DNA from 2 places in the Raoultibacter timonensis genome. Region 2 is predicted to be linked to the other one. Evidence: predicted binding sites of a transcription regulator. Region 2 holds the regulator's gene; the other holds the start of a gene.
The links. Region 2 encodes LexA, which represses DNA repair genes until DNA is damaged. Its sites were predicted from a motif close to CNAACANNTGTTNG; they were not measured.
Positions count from the first base shown of each region.

Region 1: a site for LexA is predicted at 6,296-6,309, ahead of MWL89_RS07190 (DNA polymerase Y family protein). Genes of this name have one in related genera too.

Region 1 covers NZ_AP025564.1:1,780,408-1,796,140, reverse strand. The annotation lists gene MWL89_RS07220 (ABC transporter permease) at 1-518, opposite strand, end outside; gene MWL89_RS07215 (lantibiotic immunity ABC transporter MutE/EpiE family permease subunit) at 527-1,318, opposite strand; gene MWL89_RS07210 (lantibiotic protection ABC transporter ATP-binding protein) at 1,315-2,025, opposite strand; gene MWL89_RS07205 (serine hydrolase domain-containing protein) at 2,604-3,590, shown strand; gene MWL89_RS07200 (prealbumin-like fold domain-containing protein) at 3,875-5,041, shown strand; gene MWL89_RS07195 (hypothetical protein) at 5,243-5,764, opposite strand; gene MWL89_RS07190 (DNA polymerase Y family protein) at 6,365-7,636, shown strand; gene MWL89_RS07185 (hypothetical protein) at 7,647-7,919, shown strand; gene MWL89_RS07180 (FAD-dependent oxidoreductase) at 8,251-9,870, shown strand; gene MWL89_RS07175 (LysR family transcriptional regulator) at 10,066-10,983, shown strand; gene MWL89_RS07170 (winged helix-turn-helix transcriptional regulator) at 11,226-11,558, opposite strand; gene MWL89_RS07165 (4Fe-4S binding protein) at 11,636-11,782, shown strand; gene MWL89_RS07160 (SIR2 family NAD-dependent protein deacylase) at 11,782-12,648, shown strand; gene MWL89_RS07155 (protein-ADP-ribose hydrolase) at 12,645-13,484, shown strand; gene MWL89_RS07150 (SOS response-associated peptidase) at 13,517-14,188, shown strand; gene MWL89_RS07145 (TetR/AcrR family transcriptional regulator) at 14,334-15,026, shown strand; gene MWL89_RS07140 (MFS transporter) at 15,168-15,733, shown strand, end outside.
Region 2 covers NZ_AP025564.1:2,048,627-2,064,359, forward strand. The annotation lists gene MWL89_RS08370 (HelD family protein) at 1-406, opposite strand, end outside; gene MWL89_RS08375 (RNA polymerase sigma factor) at 599-1,159, shown strand; gene MWL89_RS08380 (hypothetical protein) at 1,156-2,022, shown strand; gene MWL89_RS08385 (hypothetical protein) at 2,156-2,830, shown strand; gene MWL89_RS08390 (hypothetical protein) at 2,863-3,606, shown strand; gene MWL89_RS08395 (ABC transporter ATP-binding protein) at 3,639-4,508, shown strand; gene MWL89_RS08400 (DUF6019 family protein) at 4,682-4,855, opposite strand; gene MWL89_RS08405 (4Fe-4S binding protein) at 5,048-5,371, opposite strand; gene MWL89_RS08410 (molybdopterin-containing oxidoreductase family protein) at 5,376-7,634, opposite strand; gene MWL89_RS16320 (helix-turn-helix transcriptional regulator) at 7,799-8,080, opposite strand; gene MWL89_RS08415 (hypothetical protein) at 8,046-8,477, opposite strand; gene MWL89_RS08420 (MerR family transcriptional regulator) at 8,620-9,033, opposite strand; gene dut (dUTP diphosphatase) at 9,373-9,816, opposite strand; gene nrdR (transcriptional regulator NrdR) at 9,820-10,266, opposite strand; gene MWL89_RS08435 (ATP-binding cassette domain-containing protein) at 10,364-11,884, opposite strand; gene MWL89_RS08440 (hypothetical protein) at 12,296-12,595, opposite strand; gene lexA (transcriptional repressor LexA) at 12,711-13,355, shown strand; gene hflX (GTPase HflX) at 13,434-14,744, opposite strand; gene MWL89_RS08455 (InlB B-repeat-containing protein) at 14,934-15,733, opposite strand, start outside.

The DNA of each region.
Region 1 (15,733 bases), 270 kb from region 2:
AGGATGAGACCCGCCGCCCCCACTCCGATGGTGACGTTGCGCCCGAAGCGAAGCGAGAGCGCCAGCATGAGCGCGTACAGAGGCGCGCTGCCGAGAGCGAGGCCGCCGACCGAGAGCGCAAGCGTGCCTGCTCCCAGTGCGAGCCTGCCTGCCCCGGCGAGGATGCCGGCGAAGATGCCGACGGCGAGCGCGAGGGCGAGAAGCCCCATGAGCCAGAGCGCCGAGCCCTTGGCCGCAACGGCGATGCGCCGCGAGGGAACGGCCGTGAGGTTGGAAAGCCCGCCTGCGCGCCGCTCCTCTTCCACCGAAAGGCCGCAGACGATGCCCGCCATGAGGGGCATCATGGCACCGAGCAGCTGCACGTAGGCGTCCGCTCCCATCGAGGGATCCCACGGTGCGACGGCGAAGTACGCTCCACAGGCAAGACCGCCTGCAAGGGCGCACACGCCGTGCGCAGGCGCGAGCGGCGAGCGCAGAAGGCGCATGAACTCGCAGCGCAGAGCTCGCAGAAACGTCATACGGGGCATCATAGCTCCTCCGACCTCTTGAGCCATGCGGCGCCCGCGACCGAGAGCGCCGCGAACACGGCTGCGGCCACTGCAAGCCCCGCCACGGTGAGCGAGCCCGATGCAGCGAGCGCCCCGCCGAGCACCGTGTCGGCCGCAAGCGGCTCGCCGCTCGGCAGCACCGGCAGAAACGCCGTGGGTATCACCATGGTGGCCGAAGGCGGAAAGAGCTGCGGGACCGGTATCGCAGACCAGGCGAACCCGCCCACGAGCTGCACCGCCAGAGGCACGAAGATGCCCGCGAGCATGCCCGCGCGGGCCGTAAGGAACAACCCGACCGGAATCATCCACGCGCTCGTTACCACTACGGCGAGCGCCGCCGAGAGCATCGTAAGCGCGCCTGCGAACAACATGTCTGGGGCAGGCCCTCCCGCACCGAAGACCGCCGTAACCAGGTAGATCGCGAAGACGACGAGGTTGGACAGAAGCGAGAGGCCGAGGCAGTACAGGACTTTCGCCCACCACGAAGTGCGAAGCGACGTTCCCACCCCGAGGATCGAGCGGTTTTTGAGCCGCGCGTCTGCGTTCGCCACACACGCCGTCACAAGCGCGATCGTCACAGGCATGAGCAGGGCGTACCAGTAGTTCCATGGCGAGAACGAGAGCATGCCGCCAAAGCCCGTCATCGCGCCCAAAAGCGCGAACGGCAGCGCCATGACGATGGCCAGGCGCACGGGAGCCGCATGGTGGAACTTGAGCGCCTCGGCTCGCAGCGCCGAGATGAGCGTCGTTTGAAGATGCGCTTCCATCATGCAGCCCCTCCCTTCCGGCACACGTCCATGAAGAGCTTTTCGAGATCCTCGCCCGGACGGAGCACGTCCTCGTAGGAAAGGCGTCCTTGCGTGATGATGCCGATGCGATCGGCCATCTGCTGCACCTCGGTGAGGATGTGGCTCGACACGAGCACCGTGATGCCGTGCGTCGGAAACGATCGGATCAGGTCGCGCAGCTCTTCGATGCCGATGGGGTCGAGCCCGTTGGTGGGTTCGTCCAGGATGAGGAGGCGCGGATGAGCGAGGAGCGCGAGCGCGATGCCCAACCGCTGCTTCATGCCCATCGAGAAGCGTCCGGCGCGCTTCTTGCCGGTGTTTTCGAGGTCGACCGTGCGGAGCACCTCGTCGATGCGCTCCTTCGGCAGGCCCAAGAGCGTGGCGCGCACGCAGAGGTTCTCGCGGGCGGTGAGGTTCGGATAGATCGGCGCCTCCTCGATGAGCGAACCGATGGCGTAGAGGTCGTCGCGCTGCCACGGGTGCCCGTCGAAGATCATCTGGCCTTCCGTGGGGCGCAGCATCCCGCAGATCATCTTGAGCGTGGTCGATTTACCCGCGCCGTTGGGGCCTAAAAGCCCGTACACCTCGCCGTTGCCTATATGCAGGCTCACATCCGCCACAGCCGTCTGGGCGTTGTCGCCGCGGCCGAAGCGCTTGGTGAGCCCCCGCGTTTCGAGCATGCAATCCATGCCGTCTCCCTTCGTTTGAGTCCGCCTCGCAGCGGACGTCGTTCTCGGTTACTGGTACCAGCATGAGGGCCAAGTCTAACGAAGCTGTAACGGAGGCACGGAAATGCGAAGGATTCGTCGGAATCGCGGGCGCCTTTTCGCCGCCGAACGCACCGAGGAACGCTGTTTTGGGCATACCATCGGACCGGAACGCAACCACCTAGGAGAGATCCGAGTGCAAACCAGCCTGGACGAAAAGCCGAAAAACGACTGGCGCGAGGTCTGCAGAGCTCTCGCTGTCTGCGCAGCCTACCTCCTGTTCACGACCTTCGCCTTCGCGCTCTACAAGTCGAAATCGCTCTTTGTCCCCATCTTCATCCACGCGATCATGGACTACCTGGGCGTCATTGCGCAAACGAATGGCTTTCCGCGCAAACGCGAGCGCGGCCGCGATTCGTCTTTTCCGATACCGCTAGGGCCCCTGAGCCGAGAAGGCCCCATGATAGAATGCGTATGCACTCCTCGAAGCACCCAACCAACGAAGCACCGGGCGCACCCGGCTTAGCACGAAGACGAAACAAGGAACAGGCGGTTTTCTCATGCACCTCGACGAAAGCGATATCCAGAAGTACTGCAAGAACAAGCCGCACGTTGTCCTAACCGTTGCGACGCACGAAAAAGGCGTCGACGATATCAGGAGCTTCGGGAGCGGCGGCGTGCCCGTCGCGCCCGAGAGCCGCTCCTACGAAGTGGGCTCCATCTCGAAGGTGTTCCTCGCGACCCTGCTTGCGAAATGCCTGGAAGAAGGCCTCTTGCGCCTCGACGACACCGTCGATCGTCACATCGATCTGCCCGCCGGGCTTTCCTACCCGACCATTCTGCAGCTCGCCACCCATACGTCGGGCTATGCTGATCCCGACCTCTTCGACTCCAAACTCGATGCCCTTTCCTATGTCTTCTCTTCGGGCAAAAAACAGAGCAACCCCTTCGACGGCTTTACGTCGGACTGGCTTATCGACTCGATACTCGAGGCTTCCCGCAAACCGCGAAAGGAAGGGAAGTTTCAGTACTCGAACTTCGGGTATTCGGTGCTGGGGCACGCGCTCGGCCAAGCGATGGGCAAAAGGTATTTCGACTGCATCACCACCTACATCAAAGAAGACCTTGGACTGGCAGCGACCTCGTGCAACTCGAATGAGCTTTGCATGGTTCACGGCTTCAAGAAAGAGGCCGACCTGGGAAACTGGACATGGTCCGACGATTCGGCCTACGCTCCCGCCGGATGCATCTGCTCGAACGCATCCGACATGCTCGCGTTTGCCAAAATGAACCTTTACGGCGAGAGAAGCCACCTCGCCTACAGCCACCAGAAGCGAGTTTCCGACAAGCATCTCGACGTGGGCCTCGGCTGGATGATCGAAAAAGATGACGATACCGTTTGGCACAACGGAAGAACGGGTTCGTTCCATGCTTTTCTGGCGTTCAGCAAAAAGAGAGAACGGGCCGTTGTGCTGCTCTCGAATTGCATCAAGTACCTGGCTTGGCCTGAGGACGGGATCGCTCTTTCGCTCATCAAGAGCGAATAGGCAGACAGCGAGATCGTCTTCCGTTCGAAGCTCCTTCGATAAACGCACAGAGCGTGGTGTCCCTCGGCATAGCAGCTCGTTGCGAGTGCGGCCGTTTTCAGCACCAGGGTTCATCGTATCCGCCGTCCCCGGTAGGTAACCTCCAATCTTTCTCTGCATTCTTTGGGTGAAAATGCACTGAATGACATGCTAGAATAGAGAAAGGTAACATACGATATTAGGTTACACATGAAAACGAAGCCTTTGGGAAATCCGCTTATGCCGATTGCATTCATGCTCGCAGTTTGCACGGTGCTTCTCATCCCCATACCGCATACGCCGCGCAAGCCTCTCAAGACGGTGTCGTCTTAGAGCTCACCACCGACAAAGCACAGTACAGTGCCGGTGACACCATCGAGGGGCGCGCCATCGTCACCAACACCAATTCTTTCGCGATCGAAGATGTGACGCTTGATGCTATCCTTCCCGCCGGTCTCGATTCTTCTCTCAGCGGCCAAAGCCTAGACGCGGCAAGCCTCGCTTCGGGGGAGTCGCTTACGCTGGACTTCACGGCACGCGTTCCCGCCGATACCAAGCCTGCTGACCTCGGTAACAACACAACACCCGGTCAATCGAGCGGCCTCGCTAAGACCTACGACGAAGCCGTGGCCGGTGCTTTGCTGGTCTTTGCCGTGCTCGTAGCATCCATCCTCGTGCTCGCGTATTCACGCAAGAAGATCAAAGGGAGGCACGGTCTGTTCACGCTTGCCCTTCTGCTTGCCTTCGCCTTACCGATTTCGGTAAGTGTGCCATCACCTGAGGCTTTTGCAGGCGAATCGAGCCTGTCGGCCAAAGAAAACATCACGGTCAAAGGCGAAGCCTACGAGCTAGAAGCACAAGCGAGCTATACGATGCCGCTTCAAACCAAGGACTTCAGCTTCTCGAAGATTAAGGCTTCGCAGCCCTACAATCCTTTAGCGGAAGCGGAGTTTGCCTTGACCCTCGAAGACGGCAGCGTACGCACTGCCACATCCGGCTCCGGCGGCACGGTGAGCTTTACCGATATACCTTTCGGAACCCATAGCCTGGTTGAGACCAAAGCACCTGCCGGCTATCACCTCGGGACTTCCACCTACACGATTACGGTCTCTGCGCGCGGCGTGAACATCGATGGCCAGCCCATAGAACAGGCTACCATCGGAAACATGCCTCTGCTCAAGAGCGACGAACCCACGATAGACGCTACGCCAGCTGGCAGTTCCACCATCTCCGGAGACGGCGTACCCTATGCAACGGTCTACGTCTTGTTGCCCGATAGGCCTTATTACTGCGATCCAGTGCAAGTTGATGGTTCAGGAAAATGGACTGTTCATGTAGCAGGGAACCCGCTGCAAAACGATGAACCCATCACAGCATATCAAGTCGAAAAAGACAAAAACCCTAGTGACGCAGTCGTTCAATCAGTCGGTTAGATGAACTGGGAGCTCGCGGGGCTGCAATACTCTTGATGGGAACGGACACCCTTTTGGGTACCTGAATTCGTCGACGATGCTCTTACGGGAAGCACAGGGCTCTTGCCTCAGCATCTCTTGTCGGGCAAAAGGTGCTGAGATAGAGAATATCGGACTAAAAAAACCCTTTTCTCGATGCTTTATCTTTCTTCGTTCCACTCCCTATCCGATAGCGAAACTCCCAAGCTCCGTCCTGCCGTCCACATCGTAGACAGTCAGGGGCGGAATTCCATGCATAGCCTTATCCGTCTGCGCCCAGACGGTATCCTCTGGACTCTCCGGGGGCGACCCGAAAAAATCTTCCTTCTTCACGTAGCCGACGGCTCCGTTCGTGGCCTCGACGCGGATGAGATCCGGGTACATGCCGACGAAATCCTCGTACGATCCCCAAGCCCCTTCGGGGACGTCATCAAGCCCCCCGTACGTCTCGCCGTAGTCGTTGACGGGATAGTCGACGTTGAGCCCTGCGGCATTGACGGCAGAAACCCCATCCGAAAACACAGGCTCCTCGGAAACAGGATTTGCCTCGATCGACGACTCCCGCTGCGACGGCGCGCAGGATTGGAGAACAGCCATGCAGACCATGCTAGCCGCCAACATCAAGAAAAGGTATCCTAGAACCCTTTTCCCGAAAATCCGTCTCAGGCTGATTGTCTCGACACGCATAAGCACCACCCCTTTCATTGAGAAGCCATGGCTCCCTACTCGCCCGAAAACCGCTCCATGAAAAAGAACGACTATCCTACACGGCCGCTTCGGTCAAGGGCGCGGTACCACAACACGGGATAAAGTTGGTTTAGATGAGGTACCGCCTGAAGCTGATCAGCTCCGGCCGGCGATCGGAAGATTCTTCTTCGGTCGACATAGGCACCGCCTCCAGGATAAGAAAAGTCGGCGATCCGATAAAACTTTATTGGTGTGATTATAATTCATTTTTCCTACATTAACAACACGGGTGGCCGCAGGAGGCCGGCTCCCTCTTCGGAGACGAACCTCGGGGTGCGGGCGCTCGGGAAGCCGTCGAAGTGTTCGCGCCGCCCTCATCGACATCCCGCTCGCGTGGATGCACCCGTCGATGTTGTCAAGCTCCCGTACGTCTCCGGGTTCCACGGCGAACGCGACTTTACGCTCAAACCAACCCCAACCCTAACCCAGCCCCGACTCTCGCCCCGCAATCTCCACGGTTTGTTCGCTTGCGCTCCCCGTTCAATGATGCGAACATCTGTACTTTATTGAAGAAGTTACCGGTTGCGTGGGGCAGCCGACATCGAAACGGGGCGAGCTATGGACGAGAGAATCATCATGCACGTCGACATGAACACCTTCTACGCGTCGGTCGAGCAGGCCGAGCACCCGGAGCTTCGGGGCAAACCCGTCGTGGTGGCGGGCAAAGAGGAGCTGCGCCACGGCATCGTGCTCACCAAGAGCCAGGAGGCGAAGGCCTACGGCATCAAGACGGCCGAGGCGCTCTGGGAGGCGCGGGCGAAGTGCCCCGGCCTCGTCGTGCTGCCGCCAGACTACCCGCTTTACAAGAAGTACTCCGCCCTGGCGCGCGACATCTACTACCAGTACACCGACCTCGTCGAACCGTTCGGCCTCGACGAGAACTGGCTCGACCTCACGGGCTCTATCCATCTGCACGGCGGGCAGCCGCGCGTTGTGGCCGAGGAAATCAGCGAGCGCATCCGCGCCGAGCTCGGCGTGACCGTGTCCATCGGCATCTCGTGGAACAAGATCTTCGCGAAGCTCGGCAGCGATTTCGAAAAGCCCGATGCCATCACCGAGATCACGCGCGAGAACTACCAGGACATCGTCTGGAACTCCCCTGTCGGCGAGCTGCTCTACGTGGGGCACGCCACCGAGCGGAAACTCGCCGCCTACAACGTGAGAACCATTGGGGATCTGGCCCACGCCTCGGACGCCTATCTGAAGCGGCGCTTCGGCACGATCGGACTGATGCTGCGCACCTTCGCACGCGGCGAGGACGCGACGCCGGTGAAGGCCTACGACCCCGCGCGCAAGGACGTCGAGCGTACGGTGAAGAGCTACGGCAACGGGCTCACCGCCCCGCACGACATATTCACCGCAAGCGATGCCAAGGCCCTCATCTACCTGCTCTCCGAATCGGTGGCGCAGCGCCTGCGCGAAGACGGCATGCGCGCCCGCACCATCGCGATCGGCGTGCGCGACGGCGAGGACCTCACGAGCTACACGCGCCAGACCAAGCTGCCGTACGCGACGGCCGCCACGCGCGACGTGGCGCGGACGGCTTGGACGCTCGTGCTCGCAAACGAGCGGTTCGACGGCACGCGGCCCATCCGCGGGCTCCACGTGCGCGCGACCGACCTCGTAGCCGCAAGCGAGCCCGAGCAGCTCTCGCTCTTCGAGAGCAAACGCGACATCGCCCTGCGCCTCGATTTCACGATCGACGAGTTGAGGCGGCGGTTCGGCAACCTCTGCATCCAGCGCGGCGCCGAGCTTGTCGACGAGGCGCTCCTCGGCGTGGACATCAAGGGCGAGAACACGGTCCACCCGGTCGGATACCTGCATTCGTGAGGCATGCGCCATGAAGGGAATCGAAAGCAGGAAGAAGCGCTACGTGGAGGTCGTGGCGCTTCACCGCGAAGACGGGTCGGTGCGGCCGCTCTCGATCGTCTGGGAAGACGGCCGCCGGTTCAAGGTGGATCGGATCCTCGACACGCGCCGCGCCGCATCGCTCAAAGTGGGCGGCACCGGCGTGCGCTTCCTCGTGCGCATCCGGGACAGGGATACGTTTCTCTTCTACGAGAACCCCCGCTGGTTCGTGGAGGAGAAGGTGCGCACAGGAGAAGCCCGTTGACGCGAAAACTCGCTTCAGCATAAGAGGCTGGCACTCTTTTCCACCTGATGATCGGCAAGATGCTTGACGCGAAATATGTTTTTCACCTCGGTGTACTGATTCTGCGTACCAATATTGTGAAGGCCTTGCGAAAGAACCTGCGTTTGACTCGACGGGCTTGCATGTGACGCTGGAAGGGGTCTCGATTGCCGCGAATCGTTCAGTTGCTCCCAGCATTGAGCAAACAGTTCAATCGAGTGAACCTCGCGTTAAACGCGCATTTGTTGTCCTCATTCATGCAAGCTCGTAATCTCTTCTCGTCATGAAGGACGATCACAAATGGAGGGGTACTATGAAACTCAACCAAAACAGTATTTCGAGGCGCGGATTTCTGCAGGGCGCAGCAGTGGCCTCCCTTGCCATGGGAGCCGGACTTTACGGGTGCTCATCTGCGAACGGGTCGGGAGAAGACGACTCCGCACCCGCTCAGGCAGCTCCGTCGGTTTGGGACATCGAGGAGCTCGGCGAACCCGCGGAGACCCTTACCGCCGACGTGTGCGTTGTGGGCGGTGGCGGTACCGGCATGGCTGCCAGCATTCAGGCGAAGCAGCTCGGACTGGATGTTCTCCTGATTGAAAAGCATAGCCAGCTTGGCGGAAGCTTTTCCGGAACGGAAGGCATGTTCGCCATCGGCACCCAGTGGCAGAAGGATGCCGGAATCGAACTAAACAAGGACGACCTCCTCGTGAAGGCCGTTGAGTTCCATCATTATGTGGCCAGCCAGGAGCTCTACAAAGCCTTCTTCGACAAGAGCGCCTCGAACATTGAGTGGTGCGAAAGCCTCGGCATCAAGTTTGCCGAAGTCCGCGCCATGGGCGCCTCTGATCCCTGCTGGCATGTGTACGAAGGTGCGCCGGCTCCCGGTGCCCAGTTCGTCGAGAACATGATCAAGGCGGTCGAGAAGCACGAGATAAGAACCGAGTTCGAACTTTCCGGCAAGAAGCTGCTGACGAATGAAGACGGATCCGTCGCCGGCCTGCTGGCCGCGCGAGCCGATGGAACGGTCGTGCAGATCGACTGCCCAGCAGTTATCGTCGGCACCGGCGGTTTCTCGAACAACATGGGCCTTGTCGAGGAGCTAGGCAACAACCCCGACCTCGTCGCGGCGATGCTCGACAACGGACGCACAGGCGACGGCATCAAGATGGTCAAGGCCGCCGGAGGTGCCATGGTGTCTTCGCCCGGCACCCTCATGACGGGTGGACCCAGCGTCATCGGAACGTCCTTCGGCGTCTCCGAGGCGTTCGCCTGCGGTGTCCAGCCTGCCATCTGGCTTAACGAAAGGGCTCAGCGCTACGTACGCGAAGACATGTTCGAGCGCAACTTCTCCTACGCCGGCCAGTCCAGCGCCCAGCAAAAGCGTGTGCTCTCATTCGTCAACCAAGCTCTCGTCGACAGGTTCGAGAGCGGCGAAGGCGCTCTTGTTGGCGTGGGCACGCACATCCTCAAAGGCACTCAGATGCCCAACCTCTCAAGGGAGCTGGAGTCGCTTATCGAGATGGGTATTGTGGCTAAGGGTGACACCGTCGAGGACTTGGCGGCTCAGTTCGACCTTGACGGTAACGCGCTTCGTGCAACGCTCGATCGTTACAACGAGATGTGCGCAAATGGCAGGGACGAGGATATGTTCAAGCCCGCCGAGTTCATGATCGCCATGGAGGAGGGTCCATACTACCTGATGGATTGCTATGTCTCCTACCTGACTACCGTCGGCGGTGTCAAGGTGAACCCCAACGCTGAGGTCCTTCGCGATGACAGCAGCGTCATCCCCGGCCTGTATGCAGGCGGCTGCGATGCGGGCGGACTCTACGGCGACACCTACAATGTGTACGTCGCTCCCGGTTCCCAGGCGGCATGGTGCATCTATACGGGCAGGGTCGCAGCTGAGCAGGCGGCAGCATATATCGCCTAAGGGTGGTGCATGGCTTCCCTTTGAAAGCTCCCGAACCGAGGAAGGACTCAGCACGGGAGCTTGCGACCACGAAAAGTCAATGAGAAAACTGAGGTCCAGCGTGCGTCTAAGATGCTCGCTGGACCTCAGAGCCTTTGATCATATATACTGCTCAGCTGCAGGATGCGGTTCGACCCTATCTATGGAAGGTGTGCTATGCACCGCTACTTGTTCTCAGAGCGTCTGTCCTACTTCATGGCGGTCTACAGAATCGGTAACTATGCCGATGCGGCGCGATCCATCCCCATAAGCTATCAGGGATTGGCGAAGGCGATCCGCTCGCTCGAAGCCGAGCTGGGCGTCTGCCTGTTCAAACCTGCAGGTAACTCACGGCTGGAGTCGACGGAGTACGCCGATAAGCTTTACCAGCAGACCCTAGATTGGGCCGAGGATATCCGATACCTTGAATTCGAGTTTAGCAGAATGCTTGGGAATGCGAAAAGGACCATCCGCCTCGGCGTCGCAACGGGGGTCATGGGCTATCTGGGACTTGATGCCTTCAGCGATTTCGAGCTAGACCATCCTGAGTTCTCCTTGCGGGTAGAGGAGTGCCCTGACTTTATAGTGGACAAAGGTCTTGCGGAGGGGGATTACGATTTCGCCATCACCGTGGCCCCGTACGACAAGCGGTTTCGAACGCATACCATCGACAGGATTCGCGGCTTCGTGGCCGTTAACAAGGAGAACCCCAAATCACAATTGGAAAGATTCACGCCTCGGGATTTTCAGGGAGAGGTGGTCTTGGGTGTCGGGTATCAGTACAAAACGTTTGACAGACTCAGCGGGATACTCGATGAGGGAGATATCGCGCCTCTTTCCTGGATCAACTCAAGCGAGCTGTTCTGGCTTTATGCTCTGGCGGCGGAGAACAAAGGTGTCTGCCTTTTGCCGGCTCACGTGGTCTCTCTGCTTGGGCAAAGCGATCAGGTGACGGCGGTTCCTTGCGAGGACTTCTGGGAAATCGGATTGTCTTGCCTATCCTCAAGGAAGATTGACAACGACGAAAGGATCCTCCTTGCCTTTCTAGCGAAGAGGTGTCAGAAGCAAAGGCTTCGCTTCGGTATCGATGGCTAGAAGCCTGGGGGCTTTCCATCTATCAAAGAGTCCGTCGAAGGCAGAACATAGCGCTTACACCCGAAGGGTCGTATCGGCTTCCCGCGTGCACCTCCGTGCCCGCAGAGCTCATCTCTGCGCTCTTCTCCTATAGTATCCCAAAGAAACCTAGCGCACTTCGAAGTGCTTACTTACCAATCGGGCGGCGCGCTTGTATGCTAGGGTCGTAAGAGCAAAACGCGCGCAAGGCAGGCGCGGCAGAATCAGCCGATCGCCCGCTTGTAGCCCGCACCCCACTCCTGCATGCTGTCGAGGACGGGCTTGAGGCTGTGCCCGAGCTCGGTCAGCTCGTACTCGACATGGGGCGGCACTTCGGGAAACACGGTGCGCGTGACAAGGCCGCACTCCTCCATGGCGCGCAGGTTCGCCGTGAGCACCTTCTGCGTGATGGCGCCGATGCTCCGCTTGAACTCGCCGAAGCGGCGCGGGCCGTCCATGAGGTCGCGCAGGATCAGCACCCTCCATCGGTTGCTGATGAGCGTGAGGGTGGTCTCCACCGGGCAGGCGGGCAGGTGCGGTTTGGTCTCGTCGGGCATGGCGGTCCTTCCGGACTGGTTTCTCAAAGGCTGTTGGCGTATATATGATACCAACTTGACGAACAAAGGGGCAAGACATGGACGCAGAACGCTACCTCCGCTTCCTGCACGAGGACATCCGCGAATGCGCGTTCGCAGGCCCCTACCGCGTCACGGACGCATGCACCGGCTGCGGAGCCTGCGCCGAAACCTGCCCGCACGACGCAATCGGGAGGAGCACGTGATGGCCGCATACGACTACCGGACCAGCATCGAAGCGGCTCGCCGGGCGCTTGCGAGTGCCGACAAGATCATCGTCGGAGGCGGAGCCGGGCTTTCGGACGCGGCGGGCCTCACGTACGGCGGCGCGCGCTTCGAGGAGCTGTTCGCTCCGTGGATCGAGCGCTACGGCATCCCCGACATGTACGCGGGAGGCTTCTACCCCTACCCCACCGAGGAGGAGCGATGGGCGTACTGGGCCAAGCACGTCCTCGCGAACCACTTCGACGAGCCGCCCCTTGCCCTCTACGCCGACCTGCTCCGCCTCATCGAGGGCAGGGATTTCTTCGTCATCACCACCAACGTGGAAAGTCAGTTCGAAAAATCGGGCTTCCCCACCACGCGCATCTTCGAGGTGCAGGGAAACTACGGCTTCATCCAGTGCGCGAAGGGCTGCCACGACGCGCTCTATCCCGACGAGAGGCTCATGCGCGCCATGGCCGCGCGCACCGAGGACCTGCGCATCCCGCGCGAGCTCGTGCCCGCATGCCCCGTATGCGGCGGCCCCATGGATATCCACGTGCGCAAAGACGCCTTTTTCGTCGAGGACGGGACCTGGCGCGAAGCGAGCGAGCGCTACGGCGCCTTCGTCCGATCATGTGCGAGCGCCCGCACCGTGCTGCTCGAGCTCGGTGTGGGGTTCAACACGCCCGGCATCATCCGCTACCCGTTCGAGAACATGGCCTTAAACGATCCCGAAAACGTCACGCTCGTCAGGCTGAACCGCGACCAGCCGAGGGAATGGGCGGAAAACGGGGAATGCACTGTAACCTTCGCCGAAGAGATGTCCCAGGTGATCGCAGACCTTACCCGGGAAGGAGACCGCCCGTGACCGAAAACCTCCGTCCCGACCGCACGGGTCCCGCAAAAGCACCCGCATCGGACCTCTTCGAACCCGCAGACACGGCCGAACTCGCAGGAATGCTGCTTGCCGAGCGCCCGGATCTGCACGGGCTCCCGGTACCCGACGACCCGCTCGAACGCTGGCGCCTCGTACGGGCGCTTATGAACACGCGGGAGCCCGTGCCCGCCGCCGACGCCCTGCTCGAGCTGCAGGACGGCGTGCTCGCGCGCATCCGCGACGTCCGCGGCACAACCGAAGCATCGAGCATCGCGCCGCTCGGCCGCAGCGGGCGAACGGCGCTTTGGCAAGGCGATATAACCACGCTCGCCGCCGACGCCGTCGTCAACGCCGCGAACAGCAGGCTCCTCGGGTGCTTCGTTCCCAACCACCGCTGCATCGACAACGCGATCCACACCTTCGCCGGCATGCAGCTGCGCCTCGCCTGCAACGACATCATGCAAGTCCGCAGACGCGACGAGCCCACCGGCACCGCAACCCTCACGCCCGCTTTCAACCTGCCCGCCGAACGCGTGATGCATACGGTCGGCCCCGTCACCTTCGGCACGCCGAGCGCGAGCCAAGAACGCGAGCTCGCATCGTGCTACACCTCGTGCCTTGAGGCCGCGGCGGAAGAGAAGCTCGAAAGCATCGCGTTCTGCTGCATCTCGACGGGCGAGTTCCGCTTCCCGCGCGAACGGGCGGCCGAGATCGCGCTGCGCACCGTCGAAGAGTTCCTCGCACGCGACACGACCCTCGAAACCGTGGTTTTCAACGTGTTTACCGATGAGGATCGCATCGCCTACGAGCGTTTGCTCGTGCTATGATCGCCTGAGGCGGCAAGGAAAGGAGACCGGGCATGTGCGGGCATTTCATCATGGTTCCGCGCGACGTCATCGAGCTGATCGTCCGCGACATCGAGATAGAGAATCACGTCAACGTCATGCCCGATTGGCCGGCGCGGGCAACCGACGCCTACCCCGGCTCGACCGTTCCGCTCGTGGTGCCGTGCACCGAAGGCCTCCGCGTGGCGGATATGACCTGGGGGTACACCGTTTCCGGCAAAAGCGGCGTCGTGTTCAACGCCCGTTCGGAAACCGCGCTTTCGGAAACGAGCATGTGGCGCGATTCCCTTCTGAACCGCCGTTGCGCGGTGCCCGCATTCGGATTCTTCGAGCCGCACAAAACCGAGACGTCGATAAGCGAACGGACCGGCAAACCGATCAAGCGGCAGTACCGCTTTGACGGTCCGCGCCGCCTGCTGTTCTTGGCGGGCATCTACCGAAACGACCGCTTCTCCATCATGACCACGGCCCCGAACGCAGCGGTCGAACCCGTGCACGACCGCATGCCTGTCGTACTGCTCGAACACGAACTGCCCCTGTGGTTTTCGCCCGATTTCGAGCACCTGTTCGACCGCACGGGCATCGCGCTTGCCGCCACCGCGCAGGGGCCCGATGCGACGAACATGCCCGCGATCGCCGCGAGGCCGATCAAACCGGCAGCCCCCGGCCAACAGGCGCTGTGGTGAGATACCGTCGATCGCCAACACCACTGATCCCGAAACATTTTGGATGGGACCAGAAAACGCTTGCGCTGAATGATTTGGAGATCTATCATACATACCAACGGTATGTTTAACGCTCGCCCGCAGGCACAGAAGGATAGGAGGATCGATGGCCCGCAACAAACACCCCGAAGAGACCGTTGCCAAGATCCTCGACGTTGCGCTCGAGCTGTTCTTCACCAAAGGCTACGACAACACGAGCATCCAGGACATCATCGACAACCTGGGAGGCCTCACCAAAGGAGCGGTCTACCACCATTTCAAGTCGAAGGACGAGATCCTCTCCGCCGCGCTCGATCGCGAGAACGAAGCTTTGTACCGCGAGCTGAAACGCATCCGCGACGACGCGCACATGACCGGGGCGCAGAAGCTCCAAGCGCTGTTCGAAACTTCCGTCAACGGCTCGCAGCTCGAAATCTGGTCCACGATCGCACCGGCAACCGATCCGGTTAAGAACTCCCGGCTGCTCGGCCTGCAGTACCAATCCGTGCTCGAGGAAACGGTACCCTACTACGTCCTGCCGATCGTCGAGCAAGGGGTGCGCGACGGGAGCATTAAGACAAACCATCCGAGGGAGCTGAGCGAAGTGCTCGTGCTCCTCGCCAACCTCTGGGCCGGTCCGATGTTTCGCACATCGACGCCCGAGGAGCTGGGCGGGCGCATCGCCTTCTACATCGAACTCGCCAGCGCCCTCGGGGTCGAGCTCGCCGATTCGGGCATGACCGAAGCCCTCAAGCGCTACCGTGTCGTATTCGAAGAGCGTGCAGACCTCTTCAGCGAAGGGAAGGAAGGCGTATCGTGACCGCTTGACCGAACAACGCGCTGCTCCGCGCACGCGCCAAACCCGACCCCTGCCGCATAAGCGCGCAACCGCTGCTCACGCAGCATTCTTTTTACTCTTTATACATACCGACCGTATGTATGTTTAATTGAAAGGACCGCAATGTCAAGCCAGAAAGCAACGCGCAATCGCCTCTTCACGCCCCCCTTCGCAGCCGTCGCCTCCGCCCAGCTGTTCTCACTGCTCGGGGAGGCCATCCTCAAGTTCGTGCTGCCGCTCTACCTCTTGAACCTCTCAGGGTCGGCCACCCTCTACGGCATCGTCGTCGCGTGCGCGTTTCTCCCCTACATCTTCCTCACGCCCATCGGAGGTGCGCTCGCCGATCGCGTGAACAAGAAGTACGTCATGGCCGCACTCGACCTCGTCATGGCCGTCTCGGCGCTCGCCTATGTCCTGCTTTCCCAAACAGCCGATCTCGTCGTGCTGACCATCGTCATCCTCATGCTTCTGTACGCGGCGCAAAGCGTCTACCAGCCGACAGTCCAATCGTCGGTTCCCTCGGTGGTCGCGCACGACCGCATTCCCTCGGCTACCGCCATCGTCACGCAGGTAAGCGCGCTCACGGGGCTCGTAGGGCCCGTTGTCGGCGGACTCGTGTTCGGATTCTTCGGCGTCATGCCCATCGTCATCGTGTCGATCGCTGCGTTTTTCGTCTCGTCGATCCTCAT
Region 2 (15,733 bases):
GCAGGACCACCTTTGCGAAATAAGGCTGCTTGAGCAGCACCTCGATGCGGGCAAGTTTCTCGGCATTCAGGTCGTGCGCGACGTTGTAGCCGTCGACCACGCGGTTCACCGTGGCGAAATCCGCATAGGTTTCCATCGCATCGGCATAGCTCGCGAAGTTGGGGGAGAGCTCTTCGGCCATCGAGCGCTTGTCTTCAGCCGCAGATTCGTCCAACGCTCTGATTTTCGCCGTGAGAGACCGACCCATGGCTTCCAGCGTTTCGTACGTATCGCTCAAGTGCTTCTGCTCTTGAGCGAAGACGGGGTCGACCGAGCGGTCGGTCTGTGCGATTGCTTGAGCATCGCCCTCGGCAAAGCCAACGGTGTTTCGGGTCGAAGCGTTTCTCGTTTCATGGTGGCCGGACACGCGATTCTCCTCGGTACGGTATTTTGGGCATCCGCATACGATGCGTTTCTGATAGGTTGCCATCTTAGCGCAAGTCGCCCACCGAAGCGCAGATGCAGCAAAAAGTTCGGACAATCGTGAACCGTCCAGCACCGAAGTGCTACTAAGATACAACAACGGGAAACGTGCAACGAGAAAGACGGCAAGAACCGAATGGCCGGATACGACGAAGACGAACAACGGGCGCGCTCAGCGCTCAGCGCGATCGCGCGCGGCGACGAGGAGGCTCTCGAGGAGCTGTACTGCGCCTATGCGCCGGCCGTATTCACGTTCATCGCCGCACGGATGTCGGACCGCGAGGCCGCAGAGGAAGTGGCGGCGGATGTCTGGCTCGCATGTTGGCGATCGGCGCGGGCCTTTCGCGGCGAGAGTCGCGTACTCACCTGGCTGCTCGGCATAGCGAAGCGGCAGGTGTACACGAACACGCGCCGCAAGCGTGCGGGCGCTATTCCCCTCGACGAACATGCGGATGCCATTGCCGACAGCGCCGAGGGACCGGAGAGCCTCGCACTTGCAGGCGTCGGAGTCGAGGCGATCCTTTCGGCTCTCGACGCCCTGCCCGACGATCTTGCGGAAACGCTGCGCCTCGCCTGGCTGCACGAGCTTCCCTATGCGGACATCGCCGCCGTAACCGACGTACCCGTGGGCACCGTCAAGTCGCGCGTGTCCCGTGCGCGCCGGATGATGCAAGAATCCTTAAGGGGAATGCTATGAGCAAACTGCCGAGAAGAGAATCCGACTCCGCCTTCCGCCGAACCGATTCGGATCGACGGGGGGTAAAACCGCCCGACAGCCAAGCGAACGCGCTTCGCGATGCCCTGAGATGTCAGGAAGCCGAGTTCGCTGCGGGCGCGCCCGCGTTCGCAAGCGTGGCCGCGCGCATACGGAAGGAACCCTCGAGGATCGACGCCGCGCCATGGACGGCCGCCAAGAGCCTGCGCGTGGCGGGCGAACTCGCCCTTTCGCAGCTGCGCATCGTACCGCAGACCGTGCTTCCGGCAGCCCTCATCGTGACCGCGGCAGCCGTGATCGGGGCGAGCATGGCGCGATACGCGGATTCGCTGCTCGACGCCACCTGGCTGCTTTCGATGATCCTGCTTGTGGGCGCCGCGCTTACCGCGACGCTCGCACTCGCCTCGGAGCGCCCCGATTCCATCGCGCTTGCAACGCCGGTAGGGCCGCAGACCGTAACGCTCGTTCGCCTGGCCGCGGTGCTCTGCATCGACGCTGCCTCGGGAATCGCCGCATGCGCCGCCGCCTCGCTGGCGGGCGTGCCGATCGATCTCGGGGCGCTCGCTTCGGCATGGCTCGTGCCCCTCGCCGCCGTTTCGGGGGCGTCGGCGTTTATCGCCGTATGGACGGGCTCTTCCTGGGCGGGTTCGATCGTTGGTGCGGCATCGATACCCGTTGTCGCACCCGTCGCCCATGCAGCTGCGGATTCGGGGATCGGACTGCTTATCGCCGGCCTGCAGGGAGCACTCGGCCCCGTCGGCATCGTCGTTTTCGGCATCGCGCTGCTCGCCGCTACCGTATGCTCCGCAAGAAGGGCGGCCGTCGCGAGGATGCAGGCGGCGTAGGGCCGACGGGGAACCGGCATCGCGCAGCGCCGATTGAGCGGATAATTTCAAGCGTTTACGCGAACCGCTTTGGCATTTGGCGCTACTAACGAATACAGGATCCGATCGGGATCGTCGACATGAAGGAGTTCGCATGGACATTGCACGCATAGGACATTCGCGGCTGCAGCCGCGTCGTGCGCTATCGCTTGCCGCCGCGCAGGTGCACCGCAGCAAAGCGGTTATGCTCGCCGTACCGCTCGGCACGAGCGCGCTCGTGAGCATCGCAGGTGTGGTTTTGGCACACCTCGCAGGAAGGGAGGCGGCAAGTTTGGCGATGATGCTTATCGTGCAGCTCTACCCCATCTCGGTGGGGGCGTGCGCCGTTGTCGCGCTTGGCGACGACCTGCTTGCGGAGCTTCAGGAATCGACGTTCGTCGGCTTCCGCGCGGTGCAGCTTGCACGTCTTGCCGTCATGCTGGCGGGCGGCGTGATCGGGGCGTGCCTGCTGTTCGCGGTGCTCCGTGCGTTCGGCGTCTTCCCCAACGACATCGGCTGGTTGAGCGCACTCTCGCCGGTCGGGGGTGCCGCCATCGTCGTGCTGGTCGCCTATACCGCCGTGTCTCTTGCCGGATCGGTGCGTTCCGCCACCATGGCGGTCATCGCGGTCATGATCTTCCTCACGCTCTTTTGGGATCTTCAGGTACCGAACCCCATCGACCAGAGGCAAGGGCCGCTGCTGGTCGCCTGCACGGCGGCGGCCATCGCGTGGTTCGCATCCGGTCGCTCTGAGCGACTGCTGGAAAGGGCAGGGGGTAATGCGCGATGAGCTTTCTTCGCCTCGCAAGGGTTCATGCGCGTATGGCCCGACGCCAATCGGCGCTCTGGGCGGTATCGATCCTGCTCACGTTAATCGCTGTGGGCATTGCGCTCATCGCGATGCCCGATTTGGCCAAGCCGACGGGATCCCAGGTCGACTTGGCGTTTCTCGGACAGACGCTCGGATTGGTGCCGGCAATCGCCTATGCAGCGGCTTTCACCGACCTCGCCTCTGCGCCTGCTCGCCTCGGCATCATGGAAATAGAGGATTCTACGCCGGTTTCGCCCGTTAAGCTCTTGGCGGCTCGGGTGACGGGGATGCTCTCGGTCATGATCTGGCCTTCCGCTGCGGCCCTTGCCGTTTGCGGTTTCATGCAATCTCCAAACGGCTTCTCGTCGGTTCTGACCGCACTTGCGGTATTCGCGGCCACCGCTGTGCCGCTGGCTTTCCTCGCCGCAGCGCTCTCGGCGTTTGTCGGATCGCTTCTGCCCCAGGCGCTGGCGCGCATAACCGCGGCCGCCGCTTGGTGCGTGGTGGTATGCTTCACCACCTTCGCGCCCATGCCCGTCGGCGCGAGCCGATCGAAGATGGGTGTCGTAACCGACACCATTTGCCAAGGCTTCTTCGGCTGTCAGCCCGTTATCGACCTTGATGTGATGGGAGGAAGCGCCGCCTATACGGCTTTCGATGCGGCGCTCTTGCTGGTTCTGAGGATCGCATTGACGCTGGCGCTCGTTGCGGCCGCAGCGCTTATTTCTCGAAAAAGAAACTTCCAACGCAGGTAAGCAACCGTAACCGCCCTAACGAAAGGACAGCCATGTTCGTATCCGTAAGCCATCTCGGCAAGGATTTTGCAAAAAAACCGCGTGCGCTCGACGATCTTACGATCGATCTCCCCTCGGGGATGATCGGACTCGTCGGACCGAACGGAGCCGGAAAAACCACGCTCATGCGCATCCTCTGCGGCATCGTACGGCCGAGTCGGGGAAACGTGCTTGTCGATGGCTGCGATATAGCCGAAGCGCGCAACCGAAGGGCGCTCAAAAAATCCCTCGGTTATCTGCCGCAGGATATCGAACCCTATCCCAGCCTGACCCCGCTCGAGTTCCTCGACTACGTGGGCGTGCTTAAAGGCATGGATGATAAGCGCGAGAGAAAACGGCAGGCCGACGAGCTCATAGAGCGTGTGGGACTCGCCGATGTGCGGACGCGCCGCATCGGCGGGTTCTCGGGCGGCATGCGCAGACGCGTAGGCATCGCGCAAGCGCTGATGGGGGATCCGCAACTGCTTGTGGTAGACGAACCGACAGCAGGGCTCGATCCCGAAGAGCGCATGCGTTTCCGCACGCTTCTGGCAACACTGGGAAGGGATCGCACGGTAATCCTATCGACCCACATCCTCGACGACGTCGCGCAAACCTGCCCCTATGTATGCGTGCTGCGCAAAGGGCGCCTCCGCTTTGACGGGGCGACGGGAAACCTCGTTGACGAAGCGCACGGGCGCACCTGGCTGACCGGGCCGCGCATGGCTCCGCCCGAGGGAGCCATTGTGGTGAATGCGGTGGGGGATGCGTACGGAACGCGCTACCGCGTGATAGCCGACAGGTGCCCCGAAGGCGCCGAACCGGTGGCTCCGACGCTCGAGGACGGCTATATGGCGTTAGCTGCGGGAAGCGCGGATGGGTAATCGCCCTCGCCTCGAGGTTAGAGTAACTCTAAGCATTAAAATGCGGGAGTCGAAGACGGGCAATAAATCGGAAGCGCCATCGAACGACGCCCCGAAGCGCGGACAAGGGGGGCACGGTTAGGGGACGGTCCGGCTTCGGTGGGCAAGGCTCGTTCGAGCTTTGCCCACCGAAGCTATGCGACCGGGGTCCCCTTGTTTTCCTCGCCCTCTTCTCTAAGCTGCCGGTGGGCTTCGAGGACTCCGTTTTTAACGGCCTTTTTAATGATCAGGTAAAAAACGAAGATGACCAAAGCGTAGATAGCGACAACCATAACCATTTCAGGTATTCCCATCCCAAGCATTTTCATGCCCGCCTCCCATCTTTTCTCGATAGGGAGATGATAGCATGCGAGGCGGTACAGCGGGCGATCGCGTTCGCAAGCGCATTTTACCGCATGAGACGCGCATGCACCCAAAAACAGACATCCCCCGCACGAGTCGTAACGAAACGTGCGGGGGATGCAAGGCGAGCTAACCGAAGCTCGACGTCTGAAGGGGCGCTACGAGAAGATCGCTACTTTCAGCTTGTCGATCTTATCGCCAAGCTCCTCGAGCGTACCGTAGTATATGCAGCCAGCCTGGCAATGCTGGACGCAGGAGGGCAGCTTGCCGTCCATCTGGCGCTGCGCGCAGTGGTCGCAACGCTCGGTGGGAACGGGGACGAACTCGTACTGCCAATGGCGATCGGTTATCTGGTCGGGACCGATCTGGGTCAACTTGATGCCGAAATGCTCGGGATCCAGCCCGTGTTCCTGCTGGCATGCTATTTCGCACGTATGGCAACCGGTGCAGTAATCGTAATCGATGGCGAGATATTTTCGCATAATGTTACTCCTCGATCTTGCTGATGGCGCACAGCTGGGACTTATACGAAGCGCCGAGACCCGATTTGCCCGGGCGCATGGGGATGAGCTTGTTGATGTTCGACTCCATGACGCCAAACAGGGTGCCGTCGCCGGGATCGCGCTCGGGGAACCACCATGCATGGTCCGCCGCTACGGTGTCTTCGCGCAGGCGCACGCTGAGCTCCGCCTTCTGCTTGCATTCGCCGAACTGGTTTTCGATCTTGACCCAGTCGCCGTTCTCGATGCCGTACTTCGCGGCGGTATTGGGATGGATGAGAACCGTAGGATCGGGATGCAGGCGGCGCATCGAGGGGCTCTGGCGATGCTCGGAATGGAAGAAGCCCCAATGGCGCGCGCCGGTGGTCAGCACCAAGGGATACTTCTCCGCAAGCTCGGGAGCGGAAACCGGACTCTCCGGAGGCTCTTCGTAGGTGGGGAAGGGCGGGAACCCGAAGTACACCATCTCGCGGCTGTAGAAGTTGTAGCGGCCTGTCGACGTATTGAACCCAGGCTGCCCGTCGGGGCGCAGAAGACCCTTCTTGTGCTTCTCGTACTCGAACTCGGGGAACGCCCACGAGCGTTCCTGCAGCGTCTTGTACGTGAAGCCCGATTTCCGGAGGCAGAAGTCGTAGAACTCTTCTTCGGTCTGCCACTGCTCCATGCCTTCGCCGCGACCGAACTTCTTGCCGATCTCGTACATGATGACCTGGTCGGGCTTCACTTCGCCCAAAGGCTCGATGGCTTGGTTGATGGAGCCCAGAAGATAGGGCTGGTGGCCGTAGATGCCCATGCGCTCGGCAAAGGTTGCGGCAGGCAGCAGAACGTCTGCGCAGGCGAGCGCCGTCGGGGTGAGGAACAGGTCGACCACGACGTTGAAGTCCATGTTCTCCTGCAGCGCTTTGATGATGCGCTGCGGTGCGGCACCCATGCAGGCGAGCGCGTTGTTCTGCATCATCCACATAGCTTTGATGGGATAAGGCTCGCCCGTCTCCATCGCCACGAGCAGATCGTCGGGGCTGATGGCCTGCATCGCCTTGTTGGCGGGCCACTCGCCGCAGATCTTCTTATCCTGGTTGGGCAGATCGGCGGTGCACAACTCCCAATCGTCTCCGCCCGACCACGGTACGTTGACATCGAAGGCGAAGGGCGCATCCACCATACCGCCCGGGTTCTCGAAGTTGCCGGTGAGAGCCATGAGGTCGTAGGCGGCCATGCCGGTCACGAAGCCCTCGGACGTATGGTCCATGGCGACGCCCCACTGCAAGCAGCAGTTCTCGGCCTTGCCGATCTTGACGGCGGCTTCTTTGATGAGGTCGGCGTCGACGCCGCAGATCTCGGCGGCCCATTCGGGCGTGTAGGGCTTAAGGTGCTCGGCGAACTCGTCGTAGCCGTAGCACCAGCAGTCGCAGAATTCCTGATCCTGCAAGTTGTTCTCGATGATGTGGTTGCACAGGGCCATCGCTATCGCGGTATCGGTGCCGGGGCGCAGCTGAAGGAACACATCGGACTTGCCTGCGAGCCACGTGAGCTTCGGGTCGATGGTGATGAGCTTCGATCCGCGCTTCATGGACTCCACCACCCAGTGGCCGAGCGTGCCGTCGGAGTTGGCAACGACGGGGTTGTTGCCCCAGATGAGGATGTACTCGGGCGCTTTCCACCGCGGATCGTCGTAGCGGAGGGGGGAGTACTGAGAATAGTCGGCGATGAACAGGCCGCCCGATTTCAGCGCGGTGCTGAAACGGCGCGGCGCGTAGCAGGCGATGCCCGAGAGGAAGCCCGTTCCGTAATTCGGCGTGCCGAGGTAGCGGGCCATCAGCGGACCGTATCCGTTGATGTCGCGGCCGGTTCCCTGGGTGACCCAGATGGACTCGGCCCCGTACGTGTCGATGACCTTGCCCATTTCCTCCAGGATGATCTCGGTCGCCTCATCCCAGGTAATGCGCTTGAACGCATCTTTGCCGCGGTCTTCGCGAGCGCGTTTCATGGGGTAGAGCAAACGGTCGGGGTGGTAGAGCATCTCCTTGTAGGCAAGGCATCTCGGGCAGAGGCGTCCCTGGTTATAGGGGTTTTCGGGATCGCCCTCGATCTTCTCGAGCTTGCCATCCTTCACGTAGAGCAAGACTCCGCAGTTGTCATGGCATCCGGGACCCGAGCGGGCACTGCTTCGAATAACCTCGTATTCGCCCTCTCGCCATTTCCATTTGCGACCTTCCGGATTGTCGGCCGTTTTCGGTTCAGACATATCTCCTCCTCTTGCATTAGGCGGCGCATATCGCTAAGAGAATTATACGAGCGTCCAGAACAAGGCTTTTATAGGGATATACGATAGGGCATCGCGAAAAGAGATCACCAAGCAGACAAACGGGAAGATGGCCGCCTACAACGAAGACGGCTAGAGCCCCGAGCCTACTTTCGGGACTCAATGAGGTCGAAAAGCTCACGTTTCGAATGGATGCCCATCTTCGCGTAGATGTGCTTGAGATGGCTGCTCACGGTATCGCGGGAGATGACCAGCCTCTCCCTGATGTATCCCGAATGATGGTGCCTATCACCGAGCCTCCGTATTACACGCTGTTCCAACTTTACATAAGATGTATTATCAATAATTTGGATTCCAATGTGGGATGAAGCGTCGAACCGCCTTTTGCCACTCTTAGCCCCAAGTTGCGTTTCCGCTGTTCGACCCACCAGTCGATGGCGCAGTTCCTTGCGGGAATAACTTCGAGTAATCGCCCGTCTCAAGCGCTTCCACCATAAGCGGATATACGGATACCACATACGTTATATTCAAAACCAACGCTATGGCCGTTACCACCAGAGCCACTATGCACGCCGTACGAAGCCTTGAGGCCACGAGTCCGATCGTTCCGCCTTTTGCCCGAAGCGCCCGGATCTTCCGATATGCAAGGATTCCGCATACCAATCCGACGATGCCTAAAAACACACCGCCGATCACCATCGAAACAGGCCCGGTGATGCTTGCTGCAATCACAAGGTTCTGCGCGGACTTGAGCTCACGTCCGTCGTTGTAGTTGAATTGCTGGGGATTTGAGGGCTGCGGTGGCTGATTTTGCTCGTCTGCCATCTGTTTTCCTTTCATATGCTAAAAATAAGCCTCTGAACTGGGCTTTTACAAACGAAGCTCTGAGAGCCGTTCTAAGGCCCTATCTTGAACTCTAACGACTCCTAGCTCGTTGTTTTTTAACCTTCTTCGGGCCGAGAGGGCTTCAGAAGCCTTCGCTGCTGTTTTCCAAGCCCCCGTACTCCCTGTGCAGCGTTTTGAGGCTTTCGCCCAACTCCTCACGCTGATACTCGAGTACGGTTTCCCGAGCCTCAAGGATGGCCATGCGCTCCTTGCGACTCGAATCTCCCTTGAGGCTTAGTCTGACATAATACTGGATGCCTTCGATAGACAACCCGCTTTTCCTCAAAGCATCAACAAGATGTAACGCGGCGATATCTTGATCGGCAAACGATCTCACGTTGTTTTTGTCGCGCTGGAGCTTCGGAAAGAACCCGCACTTGTCGTAGTATCGAATAGTGAATGCAGATATGCCGGTCATTTCCGACACTTCACTGATCGAGTACCGCGGAGCGCCATCATTGCCCGAATGATTGTTTCCCAGCACATGATCGATCATGGAACCTCCGAAACCTCGAGCAGCGCTCTGCCGACAGATCAAACTTACGAGCCTCTACTGCAAACAACGTCACCCTTAGAGTAACTCTAACCATTTCTCTATGAGCTTAGAGTTACTCTAACCGTTAAGGAAATAGTACCTTAGAGCTACTCTAAGGTCAACTATGGACGTGCTTTTCAAAACTTGGAAGGACTCCCGTAGGAGCCCTTCCTTTGGTAGCGGCTGCGTATGTGGTTTATAAACTACCAGTATCGAGAAAGCGGGGATCTTCTGCAGTTGAACTGCGTTTGCCCGCTTATCCCGCAATGTCGGGGGCGTGTACGCCCACGCCTGTTATCGTCATGCCGAACCGCTGCTGCCGAATCCACCGGCTCCGCGCTCCGATGCTTCAAGCTCCTCCTGTGCGGAAAGGGTAACAAGCGGCGTTGCCATGATAACCAGCTGCGCTACCCGATCGCCTCTCTGTATCCTCAAAACGTTTTCGGGATCGAGGTTGATGGCGATGGCCTTTATCTCGCCCCGATAGCTGCTGTCAATCAGGCCCGGAGCGTTGACCAGCGAAAGCCCGTGCTTGATGGCCGATCCGCTACGAGGCAACACGAATCCGGCATAACCCTCAGGAATAGCCATCGCGATACCCGTCGGAATAAGCGCTCGCTGAAAGGGAGCAAGCTCTATATCGACAGACGATCTTAGGTCGAGTCCGGCATCGCCCGGATACGCATAGGCGGGCATCTCGAGATCCTTATCGACAAGCCGTATGGGAACTTCTATTTCCGCCACGGCCTAATCCAGCCCCTCGAGCGCGGTAGCGAATTCCTCGATGTTCTGGAAATCTTTGTACACGCTTGCAAATCGGACGTAAGCGACGTCATCGAGTTTACGGAGACGAGCGAGGACCATCTCACCGAGATCCTTCGATTTGATCTCGCTGCGCATGTCGTTACGCAGCTCCAGCTCGATATCGTCGATCAGGATCGCAATCTGCTCGGAGGAAATGGGTCTCTTGGCGCAAGCGATGAGAACGCCCCTGAACAGCTTTTCGCGATTGTAGGCTTCGGAAGATCCGTCGGATTTAACGATAACGAGGGGATTGTCGCCAAGGCGCTCGTAGGTGGTGAACCGACGCCCGCAATCGAGGCATTCCCTTCTTCGCCGTATCGACGCGCCGTCTTCCGAGGGGCGCGAGTCTACGACTTTCGATTCAGCATAACCACATGAAGGACAGCGCATCTTACTCCTTTGTTGGTATTTCGATCACTTTACCATACTACATATTGTGGAACAACGAGCATTCCACACTTGCGGCAAATTCTCAAAACGTTTTCCATCACGAAACAACGAGAACGGTATCTCCCCTTGCGACCCTCCCCTCTTCCCCGCAATCCGGTTCTCTGAAGTTCCATGATATCTCGCTCAGGGCGGAGAGGAACCGCTCGTCATGGGATACGAGGATGAGGGCGCAGGGGCATTGCGCAAGAACATCTTGCAGCGCTTCGATAGAGGGGAGATCAAGATGATTGGTCGGCTCGTCCATAACGATGAGATGCGGACGCTCGAGCAGCCCCATGGCCAGCATCACCTTCCTGAGCTCGCCGGGGCTCAGTTCGTCTCCGGATAGTATCCTCTCGGGCGGGGAGTTGAGTCGCGCAACGATCGAGAGCACCTCCCCGGTTTGCGACGACTGCATGCTCTTCAGTTTCTCCAAAACCTTCCTTCCATCCGCGGAATCAACCTCTTGAGGAATATAGACGAGGTGGTCGTCAAGATCGGGGATCGAAGCAAGGAGCACAGAGAGGAATGTGGATTTCCCTGCTCCGTTGCGTCCGCGGAGCGCAATGCGATCGGTCGGGCCGACGAATACCTCGGGATAATGAAGCACCCTCGCATCTCCCATATTGATCGATCCTCGTTCGATATGGGCCACGTAGCGCCTTTTCGAGGGTTCCGCATGTATATCGAGCGGCTTCTCGTAGATCTTTTTGGTCCGGATTCCATCGAGGCGCTCTCGGGTTCTCTCGATCTTCTTATCCATTTGGGCGGCCAACAGACCGGTTTTTCCGTCTTGTCCCGAATATACGGCCAGGCGAAGCTTTTCGCGGCCGTCGCTATCGTGTTTATCGAGGTTACGACCCGATCGGCGGGCAGCGCTTTGGCTTGCCACCGCTTTTCGCCGATTCATCTCGCTTCGGGTTCGGGAAAGCTGGTCGCGCACCTGCTTTCGCTCGGTTCGAGCGCTTTGCTCTCGCAGGTCGAGCTGGGCTTTGGCTTCGGTGTAAGAGCCTGGGATCATCGTCGCCCGTCCAGCGTCAATAAACAGGCACTGCGAAACCAATTCGTCGAGGAAGCGCCTGTCGTGCGAAACGAGCAAACCGACGCCACGATGTGCCTTCAACGCACCGAGCAGGACTTCCCGCGTCTGGCTATCGAGATGGTTCGTCGGCTCGTCGAGCGACACAACCGCCGGATTAAGGGAAAGCGCACAGGCAACCTGTATGCGTTTGCGCTCGCCATGCGAAAGGGTGCCGTAACGCCACAGCCAATCGTCTTCGAGTTCGAGCGAAGCGCGGAGGCGAACCGCCTCGGCTGAGTAGTCGGATGCGAAATCGTAGAGGTTTTCGGGCTCCAAGGCGGTCTCTTGAGCGCAATACACCCCTGAAGCCGCAGGTCTGATCGTACCCCCGTCGGGCCGAAGATGTCCGCAAAGGAGTTTTAGGAGCGTGCTTTTCCCGGCTCCGTTGTTTCCCACGATACCGGTCCACCCCTCGGCAAACGTCGCCGAAAGCCCTTCGAGCGCAGGTACAGGGGAATCATCGTAGGTATATGACACATTGTGCAAGGTAATGAACATGGCGACCTCCATTGAACGAAGGCGCAACGCGAATGAAATGCAATGGAAATCTGGGACATGGCTGATACGATAACGATTGCGCACCCGGTTGCGACAAAAGAATACTGTCTGCTTAGGGGATGCCCGAAGGCAATCGTTATTTGCGCATGTCCTTCTCCTTGATGACGGGTACAACGCCCATGGCGTATGATCATTCGAAGTGTAACACATCATACAAAAATCGAAAAGCACGCTTTCCGCTCGGAGGCGCGCGGGCGGCCTTCGAATAGCAACGCTCGCCCGATACGTGCCGCCCACCATCAGCACGGCGAAGCAAGCTCCCCTCGAAACGAAATGCGCCCCGGCGAACCGGGGCGCTACGCAGCTCTTCTCACAGAACGCAGCTTCTGCGGAAGATAGGATGGTTAACCGTTATATCCCAAGGAAGATGGTGGCAAAAGCAGCTGCAGCGAGCACAACGCCAGCGGAAACGGACTGCCAGGGAGCAATGCGCCCGAATGCCTTGCCGCGGGCGGTTCCCGTTCGGAGCTCGCTGACAAGTTCAAGATCGGAGACTCTTCCGTGCAGATGCCGGCTCGCCGCATGGCGCGGCCTTCCGGTTTTGCCGGATGCAGGGAATTCGATGATAGCAGCATGGGCTTGGTTTTGGGAGGCATCGACCTTGAGGGCGGATGTTCCGACCACGGTATAGCGCGCTTCGAAATTCTTCATAAATGTGCCTCCTTGCTCTTGCCTAGAACCTTTGTTCGTGTATACTATATGGCGAACAAAAGTTCATGTCAAGATATTTTTCAAACATTTGTTCGAAGTTTTGAAAGGAAGCCACATGGCAGAAAAAGTCACGAAACGCCAGCAGGCAGTACTCGACTGCATCGAGGACTGCATTCGCGAGAAGGGATACGGCCCCACCGTGCGTGAAGTGTGTCAGAGCCTTGGCCTCTCCTCCCCTTCAACGGTTCACGTCCATCTCAAAGCGCTCGAAGACAAAGGGCTCATCAAGCGAGATCCGCTCAAGTCCCGCTCGATCGCCCTCACCTACCAGCTTGAAGACCACTCGGGATCGGGCATCGACGATCTTATACAGCCCACCTTCGGCAACCTGGTCAACCTTCCTCTGGTCGGCGATGTCGCAGCCGGTTCTCCCATCCTCGCAGAGGAGAACATCACCGACACCATCACCCTCCCAACCGAAATCGTCGGCGATGCCGCAGCGTTCCTGCTTTCCGTCCGCGGCGATTCCATGATCGAGGCCGGCATCAACAGCGGCGATTACGTGGTAGTGAAAGAGCAACCCACCGCCGATAACGGCGATATCGTAGTAGCCATCATGGACGACGGCGCTACGGTCAAGCGCTTCTACAAAGAATCGAATCACATACGCCTGCAACCGGAAAACTCGTCGATGGATCCCATCATCACAACCGATTGCTCCATAGCCGGTAAAGTCGTCGCCGTATTCAGGCGCCTTTAAATACGTTTTCCGCCCAACGGCAGTCGGCCCCGATCGCAATCGTCGATCGGGGCCGATTCTTTTCCGGAAGCTACGAGGCTACGCGTCGATGGGCGATTGCACCTCGACGCGGAACGCCTCGAACATCGAAGCGTATGCGGGGCCTATCTGCATATCGATGCGCGTACCGTCCTCGCCGTGTTCCTCGAGAACGATCAAGGCACGTTCGTGGGCGATCGAGACAAGATCGCCTCTGCTGTAGGGAACCAGCACGCTGATAAGCTCGTCGTGAGCTGAGGCCACCGCTGCAATTCTCTTCACCAGAGCGTCTATGCCGGCTCCACTGAGCGCCGAGACGAGTATCGCATCGGGATGCCTGTTCGACAGCGCCTCCTTTTCGACCTCGCCGAGAAGATCGATCTTGTTGAACACCTCGACGCGCTTGATGTCGTGCGCTCCGATCTGCCCGAGCACCTCTTCGACCGACTGAATCTGCGCCTCCCGTTCGTCTGAAGAAGCGTCGATGACATGAAGGATCAAATCAGCGCCCACGATCTCGTCGAGCGTCGATTTGAATGCCTCGACCAGCGTATGCGGAAGCTTCTGAATGAATCCGACGGTATCGGTAAGGGTTATCTCGCGCCCCTCGGGAAGCACGAATTTCCTCGTCGTCGAATCGAGCGTGGCAAACAGCTTATCGTAGCTGAGCACGCCCGCATCGGTGAGCGCATTGAGGAGGCTCGATTTGCCGGCGTTGGTGTAGCCCGCAAGGGATACCTTGAACATGCCGCTTTTGTACCGCCCCTCGCGCTGAAGCGCGCGCACTTCGTTCAGCTGCTTCAGCTCGCGTTTGATCGAGGTTATGCGTTTGCGCACCATCCTGCGGTCGACCTCGAGCTGGCTTTCGCCCTCGCCGAACCTCGATCCGACGCCGCCGCCCATGCGGTTCGAGGCAAGGTGGGCCCACATGCCCCGAAGACGCGGAAGAAGGTATTGGTTCTGAGCAAGCCTCACCTGCAAACGCCCCTCTTTGCTCGTCGCATGCAGCGCGAATATATCGAGGATCAGCGCCGTTCGATCGATTACCTTGACCTCCTTCGGAACGACCCTCTCAAGGTTCGTTTGCTGCGATGGGGTAAGCTCGTCATCGAATATCACGATATCGGCGCTATGGGCGCGGCAGAGGTCGGCAACTTCCTCGGCCTTTCCCGAGCCGACGAACGTACGCGGATTCGGCGCATCGAGCTTTTGCGACGTTACCGCAACCACGTCGGCGCCGGCGGTGTTGGCGAGCCTCTCGAGTTCTGCAAGGCTTTCGGAAACGGGCCACGTCGTATCGCCGCGATCGACCCCCACGAGCACGGCGCGCTCGCGTACCTCTTCTATAGTGAAATGCTTGGATTGGGTCATGGTCTATGGCCTTTCGTAAGGTTCAGATGGCGTGTATATGAATGAGAGCGCTTACCGCAACCTTATCGTGGCCATGTACGTACCCCGTCCTTTCCCGAACGAACATCGGTCTCAGATACTAGCACGGGTGCCGCACGGCAGGCAACACCCGCGTTTGCATTTCGTTACGCTTCCCTTCGCGGAGTCACGTCATTCGGGCATGCGCCGCCTGCTCCTGCTCCATGCGGCTATCGCAGCCGCTAGGCTGCCGAGTGTCGCAACCGCGATACCGACAGCGGCGAGCGCATCACCCGTCTTCGCCAGCCCAGCTGCGGAGTCTTTCAAACTCGCAGAGCCGCTCGGCTGGTTGGAGCCGACGAGCTGCCCAGGGGTCCCGGGATCGGTCGACTCGCCGGGATCGGTTGGCTCCGTCGGGTCAACGGGATCGACCGGATCGGGGTTTTTCACCCATATAGCATACAGTGTCACATCGGTATCCCCCATGTCGATAGACACCGGCACCGGCTCGCCGCCGTCCGCCTTGAAAGACCAACCTCCGAACGTGTACCCTTCTCGCACGAGCGTATGCTCCGCTTTCACTGCGGCGACATCGCCAGGCAGGTACTTTCGATTATCGACCGGCACCGCACCGCCCGTCGCCCCATTTCCGTCGTAGAGCACCATCGCGGCTCTCCGATAGCTGATGTCGTAGTTGTTGTACCCGTATTCGAAGACAGCATCGGCTGCGCGGAACGGGAGGCCTGACGCGTCGTAGCTCTCGGGACGTTCGGAGAAGCTTCGCGTATGAATCCTCTCGTCATGCAAGGCAATATCGCCAGGGTTGCCGAGCAGCACCGATTCCAGTTCTCGCGAAGCGGTATTGCCGGAGAACACCGTGGTATCCTCGATTTGCCCTTCGGTATCGACGGTTAAGTGCCCAAGGTTTTCGTACGGCGTCCAAACACCGCCGCCCGAATCCCCTGCCGCGTTGTCCGTAATGCTCGATGACG